3 linked regions of the Archangium violaceum genome follow. Each later gene encodes a partner of the first gene's protein in a complex. Links are inferred from orthologs where the notes say so. Each region holds a gene or a part of one and is shown in the gene's direction. Other genes may lie near its edges.

Evidence for each region.
Region 2: the proteins of JQX13_RS23735 (region 1) and JQX13_RS49095 are in contact, whole or in part, in a cryo-EM structure (PDB 7NYH), measured with the Escherichia coli proteins. The link is inferred for Archangium violaceum from one-to-one orthologs.
Region 3: the proteins of JQX13_RS23735 (region 1) and JQX13_RS49070 are in contact, whole or in part, in a cryo-EM structure (PDB 7NYH), measured with the Escherichia coli proteins. The link is inferred for Archangium violaceum from one-to-one orthologs.

The regions. Positions count from the first base shown.
Region 1 is NZ_CP069338.1:5,541,623-5,545,800, reverse strand. Bases 1,180-4,178 are described here. They hold JQX13_RS23735 (NADH-quinone oxidoreductase subunit J), read left to right. Parts: upstream 1,180-2,422; coding sequence 2,423-2,935; downstream 2,936-4,178. Other genes in these bases: nuoL (NADH-quinone oxidoreductase subunit L), read left to right, coding at 3,283-4,178; nuoK (NADH-quinone oxidoreductase subunit NuoK), read left to right, coding at 2,940-3,242; nuoF (NADH-quinone oxidoreductase subunit NuoF), read left to right, coding at 1,180-2,426. Also shown: JQX13_RS23750 (TIGR02266 family protein), read right to left, coding at 1-473; nuoE (complex I 24 kDa subunit family protein), read left to right, coding at 577-1,065; more of nuoF, read left to right, coding at 1,092-1,179. UniProt on the Escherichia coli protein: NDH-1 shuttles electrons from NADH, via FMN and iron-sulfur (Fe-S) centers, to quinones in the respiratory chain. The immediate electron acceptor for the enzyme in this species is believed to be ubiquinone.
Region 2 is NZ_CP069338.1:11,634,283-11,638,367, forward strand. What follows is about bases 437-3,342. They hold JQX13_RS49095 (complex I subunit 1/NuoH family protein), read left to right. Parts: upstream 437-1,091; coding sequence 1,092-2,594; downstream 2,595-3,342. Other genes in these bases: JQX13_RS49090 (2Fe-2S iron-sulfur cluster-binding protein), read left to right, coding at 437-1,089; JQX13_RS49100 (NuoI/complex I 23 kDa subunit family protein), read left to right, coding at 2,607-3,342. Outside these bases: more of JQX13_RS49090, read left to right, coding at 1-436; more of JQX13_RS49100, read left to right, coding at 3,343-3,368; JQX13_RS49105 ((2Fe-2S) ferredoxin domain-containing protein), read left to right, coding at 3,569-3,928; JQX13_RS49110 (adenylate/guanylate cyclase domain-containing protein), read right to left, coding at 3,944-4,085. UniProt on the Escherichia coli protein: NDH-1 shuttles electrons from NADH, via FMN and iron-sulfur (Fe-S) centers, to quinones in the respiratory chain. The immediate electron acceptor for the enzyme in this species is believed to be ubiquinone.
Region 3 is NZ_CP069338.1:11,628,842-11,632,806, forward strand. The notes cover bases 437-3,222. They hold JQX13_RS49070 (NADH-quinone oxidoreductase subunit A), read left to right. Parts: upstream 437-1,536; coding sequence 1,537-1,908; downstream 1,909-3,222. Other genes in these bases: JQX13_RS49065 (methyl-accepting chemotaxis protein), read right to left, coding at 437-1,326; JQX13_RS49075 (NADH-quinone oxidoreductase subunit B), read left to right, coding at 1,915-2,472; JQX13_RS49080 (NADH-quinone oxidoreductase subunit C), read left to right, coding at 2,855-3,222. In the rest of the region: more of JQX13_RS49065, read right to left, coding at 1-436; more of JQX13_RS49080, read left to right, coding at 3,223-3,367; nuoD (NADH dehydrogenase (quinone) subunit D), read left to right, coding at 3,406-3,965. UniProt on the Escherichia coli protein: NDH-1 shuttles electrons from NADH, via FMN and iron-sulfur (Fe-S) centers, to quinones in the respiratory chain. The immediate electron acceptor for the enzyme in this species is believed to be ubiquinone.

The DNA.
Region 1 (4,178 bases):
ACTTCGAGCGGCACCTTGCCCGCCAGCTCGCCGCTCGCCAGCTTCTTGAGCACGTAGCTGTACATCTCGACGATGTGCGGGTTGTCCTCGACGATGAGGACACGGTAGCCCTCGGCGGGGGGAGTCGTCTGGTCCGACGCGCGGGTCTGTCCTGCCGAGCTCAAGATTTCACCCAATCGCTGCCGGTCCTGATCGCGAACCACCCGGATGCCGACACCACCCGGCGCCTCGGCCGACGCTGGCCGTACCCAGGCCACCGTCCCCACGACTTGTACCGGATTCAGGAGCCCCGGGAAAGAAAGTGCCAGGCCCACTTCCTCTCCGGGCGTGAAGGCACGGTCGGTCTGCACGAAGATCCCCCCCTTGGAGAGGTTCTCCGTGACCTCCGTCATCCGGGCCTGATCCGGGAACTGCACTCGCAGCACGAGCGGCACTCGGGGACCGTCTCGCTTGTCGTCTGATCCCCGATTCATAACAAGGGGTTGAAATCGCTCGGCATTTCGCTGATGGAGCGCAGTGTAGCGCCGTGGGTTTATGTTGACAACGTAGCCTTTCGGGCCTTACGAAGCCCCCGCCATGGCGGAGCCCCTGTTCACCCCCGAAGAGCAGAAGAAGTTCGACGCGGAGATCGCGGAAATCCTCTCGCACTACCCCGCGGATCGGAAGAGCGCCGCGATGCTCCCCGCGCTGCGGCTGATGCAGGACCTGAAAGGCTGGCTGCCCCCCGAGGGGCTCAAGCTGGTCGCCAGCCGGTTGGGCGTCACTCCCGAGCGCGCCTACGAGGTGGCGAGCTTCTACGTGATGTACCACCTCAAGAAGCCCGGGAAGTACACCGTCGACGTCTGCACCAACCTCTCCTGTGCCCTCTGGGGCGCGGAGAAGATGCTCGCCTACCTGGAGCAGAAGCTCGGGTTGAAGGCCGGTGAAGCCAACGAGCGCTTCTTCCTGCGCGAGACCGAGTGCCTGGCCTCTTGCGGCACCGCGCCGTGCCTGCAAATCAACGAGGAGCACCACGAGAGCCTGACGAAGGCCAAGGTCGACGCGATCTTCGACAAGCTCCCCTGAACTCCTGCATCAAGGAACCTGATTTCATGGCCACAACGGCATTTGAACCGCTCATCTCGAGCGCCTGGGGAAAGCCCAACTCCTGGACGCTCGATGAGTACCGGAAGCGCGGCGGCTACAAGGGTCTGGAGAAGGCCCTGGAGCTGACGCCGGCGCAGATCATCGACGAGGTGAAGAAGTCCAACCTCCGCGGGCGCGGAGGCGCGGGCTTCCCCACCGGTCTCAAGTGGAGCTTCGTCCCCAAGGACAGCCCCAAGCCGAAGTACCTGGCGGTCAACGGCGACGAGTCCGAGCCGGGCACCTTCAAGGACCGCTACATCCTCGAGAACGACCCGCACATGATGCTGGAGGGCATCGCCATCGCGTCCTACGCGCTCGGCGTGCACACCTGCTACGTGTACCTGCGCGGCGAGTTCAAGTTCCAGGCGGAGCGCGCCAACGCGGCCATCCGAGAGGCCTACGCCGCGGGCATCTTCGGCAAGAAGGTGCTGGGCAAGGACTACCAGCTGGACTGCTACGTGGTGCGCGGCGCGGGCGCCTACATCTGCGGCGAGGAGACGGCGCTGCTGGAGAGCCTCGAGGGCAAGAAGGGCTGGCCCCGCCTCAAGCCGCCGTTCCCCGCGGTGGTGGGCCTGTTCGGCTGCCCCACGGTGGTGAACAACGTGGAGACGCTCGCCAGCGTGCCCCACGTCTTCACCCGCGGCGCGAGCTGGTACGCCGGGCTGGGCACCGACAAGTCGGGTGGAACCCGCCTGGTGTGTCTCTCCGGCACGGTGAACCGGCCGGGCGTCTACGAGGTGTCGCTGGAGACGACCTTCAACCAGCTCATCTTCGACGACAAGTACGGCCGGGGCCTGCCCGCGGGCCGCAAGGTGAAGGCCGTGATTCCGGGTGGCTCGTCGGCGCCCATCCTGAGCCCGGACGAGCTGGACATCGCCATGGAGTTCGAGGCCGTCAAGGTGAAGCAGACCATGGCGGGCTCCGGCGGCGTCATCGTGATGGATGACACCACCTGCATGGTGCGCAGCCTCTGGCGCGTGGCGCGCTTCTACGCCGAGGAGTCGTGCGGCCAGTGCACGCCGTGCCGCGAGGGCACCCCGTGGCAGACGCGCCTCCTGCGGAAGATCGAAGAGGGCCGTGGCGAGCCGGGGGACGTGGAGATCCTGAGCAACGTGGCGTCCTCCATCGCGCCCTATCCGCCCATCGGCCTGGGCAACACCATCTGCGCGCTGGGCGATGCCGCGGCGCTGCCGACCCATTCCTTCCTCATGCGCTTCCGCGACGAGTTCGAGGCGCACATCCGCGAGCACCGCTGCCCGTTCGGCGACAAGCCCTGGGGCGCGTTCGGAGACTGGTCGTGAACATCGAGCTGGTTCTCTTCGGAGCCTTCGCGCTCCTGACGCTGCTGTCGGCCGGTCTGGTCATCTTCGCCAGGAGCCCCATCAGCTCCGCCATGTCGCTGGTGGCCACGTTCTTCTTCCTGGCCGGCATCTACGTGCTGCTGTGGGCCCACACCGTGGCGGTGCTGCAGGTGCTGGTCTACGCGGGCGCCATCATGGTGCTCTTCCTCTTCGTCATCATGCTGCTCAATCTGGGCGAGACGTCCTCGTCCGGGCCGCGGATGACGATCTCGCGCATCGCCGGTGGGGCCGCCGCGGCGGGCCTGCTGGTGGTGCTGGTGATGGCCATCTGGCGGATGCCGACCACCGGGACGTTCACGGGAGCGCAGGCCGTGCAGTCGGGCTTCGGCACGCTGGCGGTCATCGGACAGACCATCTACACCAAGTGGCTGCTGCCCTTCGAGGCGGTGAGCCTGCTGCTACTGGTCGGCATGGTGGGCGCGGTCGTGGTGGCCAAGTCGAGGATCTGAGCACATGGTTCCCATCTCCTACTATCTGATCCTCGCCGCCGCCCTGTTCTGCATGGGCATGTTCGGCGTCCTGGTCCGCCGCAACGCGCTGGTCGTCTTCATGTGCGTGGAGCTGATGCTCAACGCGGCGAACCTGACGTTCCTCGCCTTCGCCAAGGCGAGCGGCGATGTGTCTGGCCACGTGTCCGCCTTCTTCGTGATCGCGGTGGCCGCGGCCGAGGCGTCCATCGGCCTCGCCATCGTCATCGCCGTGTTCCGCAGCCGGGGCACCATCAACATCGAAGAAATCCGGACGATGAAGCACTGACGCTCCGGCCTCCCCTTCCGCCAAGAGAGCCCCCCTTCCCATGGATGCCCTCAAGCAATACTTCATGACCGCGCCGGTGGACCCCGCCATCTTCGCGCAGTCGTTGTGGCTCATCATCGCGCTGCCCCTGTTGGGGGCCTTCGTGTGCGGCGTGTTCGGCAAGATGCTGGGCCGCGGCAACGTCAACCTCATCGCGTGCGCGACGGTGGCCGGCTCGTTCGTGCTGTCGGTGGTGGCCTTCTGGTGCGTCAACCACGCGCCTCCGGGCACCACCCCCGTGGCGATGGAGAGCGCCTTCTCCACCAGCGCCATCCGCTACGCCATCGGCTACGACTACGGGACGTGGTTCTCCGCCGGGACCTTCCGGGTGAACTTCGGCCTGATGGTGGACCACCTGTCGGGGACGCTGCTGCTGGTCATCACCGGCGTGGGCTTCCTCATCCACCTGTACTCCACCAGCTACATGGAGCACGACGAGAGCTACTGGCGGTACTTCGCGTACCTCAACCTCTTCGTCGCCGCGATGCTCACGCTGGTGATGGCCGACAACCTCGTCCTGCTCTTCGTGGGCTGGGAGGGCGTCGGTATGGCCAGCTACCTGCTCATCGGCTTCTGGTACTCGGACACGGCCAAGGCGTGGGCCGGCCGCAAGGCCTTCGTCACCAACCGCATCGGTGACTTCGCGTTCCTCATCGCCTCCTTCCTCATCGTGCTGCTGGTGGGTGCGTTCAACAGCCAGGCGAACACGGGCAACTTCGCCGCGGCGGCCGGCAACGCGGAGACCGCCCAGGTGCGCTACCGCGAGGGCCTGCAGATGAAGGGTCCCCTGGCCTTCCAGGGCCTGGAGGTCATGGCCAACGCGCTGCCCTCGGCGGAGGGGACGCAGGCGGCGGTCAGCCTGGCGACACCCATCAAGGAGGGTCCGCTCGAGGGCCG
Region 2 (4,085 bases), 6.1 Mb from region 1 along the record:
AGCAACTACTCGCTCAACACCGTGGACATCTGCCCCGTGGGCGCGCTGCTCAGCCGGGACTTCCGTTTCCGCGCCCGCTCGTGGTTCCTGTCCGCCGCTCCGTCCGTGTGCACCGGCTGCTCGCGCGGCTGCAACACCTACGCGGACTTCATGGCGCAGGACACCTACCGCTACCGCCCGCGCGAGAACGAGGCCATCAACAAGAGCTGGATGTGCGATCAGGGCCGGCTCTCGTACAAGTACCTCAACCTCGGCCGCGTGCTGAGCGCGGTGGTGGGCCGCCAGCAGGGCGGTACGGCCCGTCCGGAGGTCGCGCGCAAGGAGGCCATCAAGGCCGCCGCCAAGGCGCTCGGCGAGGTGAAGGGCAAGGTGGCGGTGCTCGCCTCCCCACTGGCCTCCAACGAGGACCTGCTCGCCACGCTCACCTTCGCCAAGGGGACGCTGGGCGCCAGGGAGGTCTACGTGGGTGGCCGTCCGCAGGGTGACGCCGACCACTACCTCATGACGGCGGACAAGAACCCCAACCGCAAGGGTCTGGAGCTCATCGCCGCCGGACTGGGGCTGGCGCTCCGTCCGTTCGACGAGCTGGTGAAGGCCATCGACGGTGGCAAGGTGAGGGCGCTCTACGCCGTGGGCACCGAGGTGCCGGGCAACGTGGAGACCTTCGCCCAGGCGGCCGCGAAGCTGGACGTCTTCGTGGCGCAGGCGATGAACGAGTCGCCGCTGACCGCGCAGGCCACCGTGCTGCTGCCGGCCTCCACCCACGTGGAGTACGACGGCTCCTTCGTGCAGATGGACGGCATCGTCCAGCGCTTCCGCAAGGCGTACCCGTCCAAGGGCGACGCCGTGGCGCACTGGGCGCTGGCGGCGGAGCTCACCCGCGAGCTGGGTGGCACCGCGGCCTGGACGTCCTCGCGCGAGGCGTTCCGCGAGCTGGGCAAGCAGGTGGCCGAGCTCGCCCAGTTCGACTGGGACAAGGCCGCTCCGCCCGACCGTGAAAAGCCTGGCATCAATCCCCTGCCGACCGCCGCCGACGGCCGGCCACCGGGGTATCGTGAGTTCGGCGCTCCCAGGGTCCGGGGTCTCTGACAATGAAGCGCACACTCACCATGCTGTTCTGGTTCGGCGTCATGTTCGCCCACTTCGCGGGCATCATGGCGGCGGCGTACCTGCTGGGCGGTCTCGTGGAGGATCTCTTCCCGGGCGCCAGCCGTCTGACGAACCTGGTCATCCTGATGGTCGCCGTGGTCATGGGCATCGCGTCCCTGCTCACGGTGGCCGAGCGCAAGTGGAGCTCGCTGATGCAGAACCGCATCGGCCCCAACCGCGCGCGCATCAACCTGCCGGGTCTCAAGGACAAGGCCCTGGTGGGCATCCCCCACTTCCTGGCCGACGGCATGAAGATGCTGTTCAAGGAGGACTTCATCCCGGCCACGGCCAACAGGCTGCTCTACAACCTGGGGCCCATGCTGGCCTTCGCGCCGGTGTTCGCCCTGTTCGCGGTGGTGCCCGCCGGTCCCACGGTGTCGGTGTTCGGCGAGACGGTGGACATGGTGGTCGCCACCCCGGACTTCGGCGTCCTCTACGTGTTCGCCATCGCCTCGCTGGCGGTGTACGGCACGTCGCTGGCCGGCTGGTCCTCCAACAACAAGTTCGCGCTGCTCGGTGGCGTTCGCGCCGCCTCGCAGATGATCTCCTACGAGGTCGCCCTGGGCTTGTCGCTGGTGGGCCTGATGATGGCCTTCTCCACGGTGCAGCTGCCCTCCTTCGTGGGCAACGTGGCCAACGAGCTGGGCACGGGCGTCGTGGCCAGTGGGCAGGCCCGCTACCTGTGGTCCGCCAACTTCGGTGGCTTCGACATCGGCATCCCCGCGTGGGGCTTCCTGCTGCAGCCGCTGGGCTTCTTCCTGTTCTTCGCCGCGGCCTTCGCGGAGACCAAGCGCGCCCCCTTCGACACGCCCGAGGGTGAGTCGGAGATCATCGGCTACTTCGTCGAGTACTCGGGCATGAAGTTCGGCCTGTTCATGATCTCCGAGTTCGTGGAGATCGTGGTCCTGTCGGGCCTGGTCGTGGTGCTCTTCTTCGGCGGCTACCACCTGCCCTTCGGTGGCGAGTGGCTGTCCAACCTGCCGGTGATGCGTGAGCACGGGTGGCTGTACGGCACCATCCTGGGCACCGTGTTCTGGGGGAAGGTGATGTTCTTCGTGTGGCTGCAGCTGGCCATCCGCTGGACGTTCCTGCGCTTCCGTTACGATCAGATCCAGACGCTGGGCTGGAAGATCCTCCTGCCGCTGGGCCTCATCAACGTGTTCGCGACCGGCGCCCTGGTGCTGTGGGATCCGTCGCTGCGCGCGCTGGCCATCTTCGGCATCCTGCAGATCGGCATCCTGGTGGCCCTCACGCTGTCCCGGAAGGAGGCGAGCACCGAGGGTCACGGCCACGGAGGCGCGCACGGCGGCGGCCATGGCCACGATGCCCACGGCCACGACGCGCATGGTCACGGACTGCCCTCCCACGCCCATGCGGCCCACGCGGCCCCCCATCCTGCTGGTGCGCACTCCGGTGCCGCCACGGCCTCGCACCAGGCGAGCTGAGAGAAAGACATCATGGCTTACAACGCGACCAAGGATCCCCGCACCGACATCCGCGAGCGCTCCTACCTGCCGGAGTTGATCCGCGGTCTGGCCATCACCACCCGGCACTTCCTGCGCAACCTCTTCGGCGAGCGGGAGGTCAACACCCCGTTCGAGGACCGCAAGAGCACCAGCCTGGTGACCACCGTGCAGTACCCGGAGGAGAAGATCCCCTACCCCGACGGGTACCGCGGTCTTCACCGCCTGGTTCCGCGCGAGGACGGCAAGCCGCGCTGCGTGGCCTGCTACATGTGCGCCACCATCTGCCCGGCCCAGTGCATCTACATCGAGGCCGGGGAGTACGAGGTGGACGCGGCGGAGGGCAGCTCGCGCGTCATCGAGAAGTTCCCGACCCAGTTCGTCATCGATGAGCTGCGCTGCATCGTGTGCGGCCTGTGCGTGGACGCGTGCCCCAAGGACGCCATCCGCATGGACACGTACACGCACACTCCGGCCGAGTACAACCGGCAGGGCTTCGTCTACGACATCCCCAAGCTGCTCAAGGGGGCCGCCGTCTCCCACCCGTCCGATCCGTGGAACAAGCGCCCGGGTTCGGCGCAGCCGGCCCACGTGCACAAGGAGGCCCACACCCGCATCGGCGAGGGCCACGAGTCGCACCACGGCGCGGAGCTCACGGCGGGCCACGGCCACGCCCATGGTGACCACGGCGCTCCGGGCAGCCGCACCGTCGTCTCCAACGAGGGCCCGGTGCCCGTGACGAAGTTCCTCAAGTAGGACGTCCGGCGCACCCCGCCGGCTGCCGGCCCGCCCTCCCGCCTCGTGCGGTGGAATGGCGGGCCGGTGCCGTTTCAGGGCCCGTGCGCGTGCAGCCGCGTTGCAGCCCTACAACCCCGTTCCAGGCATGCGAGGGGACGGGTGCACCTCGGGGCGAGCGACCCTTTCCAGCGCATCACAAACTCCGTAGGGTGGGCCGCATGAAGCGTTACCGCCTCTCCGTGTGCAAGGGCTCCAGCTGCAAGGCCGGCGGCTCCGATGCCGTGGCCACGGCCGCCCGTGAGGAGCTGTCCACCCGGAAGCTCCAGGTGCGCTGCGAGCTGTACCGCGGAGGTTGCTACGGCTTCTGTCACATGGGGCCGAACGTCGTCATCCGCGAGGAGACGGGACGCAAGAGGGATCCCCTCTCCCCCGAGGACTACCAGCTCATGGGTTGGGAGGGCGAGGCGTACTACTCGCACATGACGCCGGAGAAGATGCGGCGCGTGGTGGCCGAGCACATCGAGCAGGACAAGCCCATCATCGAGTTCTTCGGCCACCCGGACGAGGCGGACGAGTAGCCCGCCCCACCGTCACTACCCCTCGAGCGCGAACACGCCGTCCCAGTCCTCTGGAGGCGCCGCCGAGGCGAACTTGCGGCAGCGCTCGGCGTACACCCCGGCCACCGCGTCCTGGAAGGCCTCCACGCCCCGTGTGAACAGCGCCAGCGCCTCGTCG
Region 3 (3,965 bases), 6.1 Mb from region 1 along the record:
CACGCCCCGGTCGCTGGTGGCCATGCCCACGCGCGCCTTGGTGGCCGCCTCGTTCCCGGAGTCCTGCACCTTCTCCACGATGCGGGCGATGTCCCGCGCCGACGCGGACACGTTCTCCGCCAGCTTGCGCATCTCCGCCGCCACCAGCGAGAAGCCCCGGCCCACCTCGCCCGCCTTCGTGCCCTCCAGCGCCGCGTTCAGCGCCAGCAGGTCCGAGCGCTCCGCCACCTGGTTGATGACCTGGGCGATCTTCGACACCTGCTGCAGATCCTGGTTGAGGCCCACGATCGCGTCCGCCACGCCCTTGGACTCCATGCGGATGTCATTGATGCCCGCGACCACCTGCGCCACCACCGCCATCGCCTCGGCCACCGCCTCGTGCGTGCGCCGCGCGCTGGACTCCACCACCTCGGTGGAGCTGGAGATCTGCTCGGCCGTGCGGCTCAGCTCCTCGAAGGTCGCGGCGATCTGCTGCGCGTACGCCGCCTGCTGGCTGATGACGTGTTCCTGATCCGCGGACGCACCCGTCAGCCCGCGCGAGGCGCTGGAGAGCTGATCCAACCGCGCCAGCAGCTCGGAGATCGTGCCGCGCAGCGTGCCCAGCATCTCGTTGAAGGAGTGCGCCATCATCCGCACCTCGCCCGCCGAGGCCACATCCACCTCGCTGAGCGACACGTCTCCCTGCGCCACCTCGCGCGCCGCCTGGGACATGCGCGTCACCGGCTCGGCGATGACCCGCCCGATGAAGAAGGCGATGAACAGGCCCACCACCATGGCGCCCAGGTACACGAGGAGGGTCGGCCAACGCAGGGCCGCCACCTCGGCGTTCACCGCGGCTCCGTCCAGGCCCAGCACGTAGGAGTGGCCCCCGGGCAGTCCGCAGATCGCCACCGGGTTGCCCTGCATCCGCGTCACCGCGCAGCCCGTCCCCATATCCGACGAGCCCCGCGTCCCGCGTGGCATGCTGCCCCGCTCCGTCAGCACCTTGCCGTCGGGCGCCAGCACGGCCTGGAAGGACACGGAGCCGGTCTGCTCCACCCGCTCGAAGATGTGCGAGAGGTGCTTCACCTCGCGCAGCCCTCCCTCGGGCGCATCCATGGGATGGGGACCCGGAAGCGCCGGAAGCACCGCGCCCCGCTGCTCCAGAAGAGAGGAGATCTCATCCGAGGCGAGCAGCCCCACGGCCAATGCCCGCTCCTCGAGCCGCTTGAGCCCATGGGAGCGCTGCTGCTTCGGAAAGTAGAAACCGCTGAACAGGGCCACGGCGAGGCTGGGAACCAGCACCGCCAAGGCCACCTGCCAGCGCAAACTGAGCCGACCCCACATGCCCGGGCTCTCTCCTGTCTGATCGGGAAGACGCGCCAGGCGACCCTAGGCGCCCGGTGCGCGAAGCGTCAAACCCCCCGCTCCTGGACGCTCGGCACCTGAAGGAGGACGACCGAGCGGGCCCCGCCGCTTTCCGCTGGCATATCCGGGGGTTGGATCCCGGGTTTACCCATTGACACCGCTTCCGGGTGTCCCTAGGGTCCGCCCCGAATGAATACCAACCCTCTCGCCCCCTATCTGCCGCTGGCGATCGCGCTGCTGCTGGCGGGCGTGCTGGCGCTCGTCATCGTGCAGCTGGCCGCTCTGCTGGGCCCCAGACGTCCGAGCGCCATCAAGTCCACGGCCTTCGAGGCCGGCTCCGAGAGCAGCGGTACCGCGCGCCAACGCTTCGCGGTGAAGTTCTACGTGGTCGCCCTCCTCTTCATCGTGTTCGATGTCGAGGCGGTCTTCCTGTACCCCTGGGCGGTGAACTTCCAGGCACTCGGCTGGTTCGGCTACGTGGAGATGCTCGTTTTCGCTGCGACCCTCGTCGTGGGCCTTATCTACATCTGGAAGAAGGGCGCCCTGGAGTGGGAGCACTGAGGAAACATGGCTGAGACTGATATCGCACCCGTACTGACCACCCGCCGTGACGAGGCCATGGGCTTCTTCGAGCGGATGGTCTCCAAGGGTCTGGGCTGGGCGCGCAAGTACTCGCTCTTCACCTACCCGTTCGCCACCGCGTGCTGCGGCATGGAGTTCATGTCCGTGTCGGCGGCCCGCCACGACATCGCCCGCTTCGGTGCCGAGTTCCCCCGGTTCTCGCCGCGTCAGGCGGACATGCTGATGGTGATTGGCACCATCAACCTGAAGCAGGCCCCCATCCTCAAGCGCGTGTACGAGCAGATGTGCGAGCCCAAGTGGGTCGTCGCCTTCGGCGTGTGCGCCTCGTCGGGTGGTTTCTACGACAACTACGCGGTGCTGCAGGGCATCGACCGCATCATCCCGGTGGACGTCTACATCCCCGGCTGCCCGCCGCGCCCCGAGCAGGTGCTCGACGGCCTCAAGCTGCTGCAGGACAAGATCGGCAACCAGGTGCACACGACGGGTCACCGTGGCTCGGCCCCGCACGACCTGCTGGCCAGTCAGTACAACCTGAGCAAGTAGGCACCCGGGCACCGCGCAGGTGCCGGCCCAGGGCCCCGCGAGCCTCCTCGGAGGCAGCGGGGCCCTCGCTTTTCCACCACCGGTAGCGCGGACGGGCGGACCCCCTCGAAGCGCAGTCGGCGACGGCTTCCTCTGGCAGGAGCTGCCCCCCACCCCCGTGGCCGGAAAGCGCGAGCCCGTCTCCACCTTCATCCCCCTGCCCGCTCCTGCTCGCGTGGGCTCCGGCGAGGCGGCCAGGAAACCCCGTTCCGGGGAACGTCGACTTCTGCCTCGCGTAAGTAGCGAGGATGGTTGAGGGATTACGTTGACGCCCCCCCGGGGTGATCCTTATAACGCCCCGGATTCCATAGCCAGCATTGGGGCCCCCTTGAGCACTTTCGCACTGGACAGGGTCACCGCCCAGTTTCCGGAGGCGGTGGCGGAGCGCTACCTCGACCGCACTGGCGGCGCCTGGGCCGTCATTCACGCCGAGCACCTGCCGAAGGTCGCCGCGTTCCTGAAGAACGAGCTCGACTTCAAGCTCTTCACCTCCATCGATGCGGTGGATCGCCTGCACCTCGCGGAGAATGATCCGCGCTTCGAGGTCGTCTACTTCATCTACTCGCTGTCGCGTCACGAGCACGTGCGCCTGAAGGTGCGCGTGAGCGAGGCCAACCCGGAGCTCCCCTCCATCGTGCCCGTCTTCCGCGGCGCCGACTGGTGGGAGCGCTTCGTCTGGGATTTCTACGGCATCCGCTTCGCGGGACATCCGGACCTGCGTCGCGTGTTGTTGTACGAAGAGTTCCAGGGCCACCCGCTCCGCAAGGACTACGCCCTGCGCGACCGTCAGCCGCTCATCCCCGAGCGGCCCATCAAGGACATCTTCCGCGGCCCCGGTACCAGCGGCGTTTCCTGAACGCTCGCCCTCCTACCGGTCGCCCCCCCGAGGACATCATGGCGGACACCCACAAGCCGGCGTCACCCCCCAACCCCACAGCGCCCAACCCGGACATCGACGCTTACGCCCACGAGGAGGAGCTGGAAGCCCACCTCCAGACGAAGCGGATGTACATCAACATGGGCCCCTCGCACCCCGCCACGCACGGCACGGTGCGCCTGAAGGTGGAGCTCGAGGGCGAGAACATCGCCTCGATCGACTGTGAGATCGGCTTCCTCCACCGCGGCTTCCAGAAGAGCTGCGAGAACGTCACCTGGACCCAGTGCCTGCCCTACACGGACCGGTTGAACTACGTGTCCGCGATGATGAACAACTTCGGCTTCCTCAACGCCGTAGAAAAACTCATCGGCCTGGAGATCCCCGAGCGCGCCCAGTACATCCGGGTCATCGGCTCGGAGCTGCACCGCATCCATGATCACCTGACGTGCGTGGCCGCGACGGGCATGGAGCTCGGAGGCTTCGCGCCCTTCCTCTACGGCGTCGAGGCGCGCGAGCTCATCATGGATCGCGTGGCCGAGCTGACGGGCGCCCGGCTCACCACCAACTTCGGGCGCAT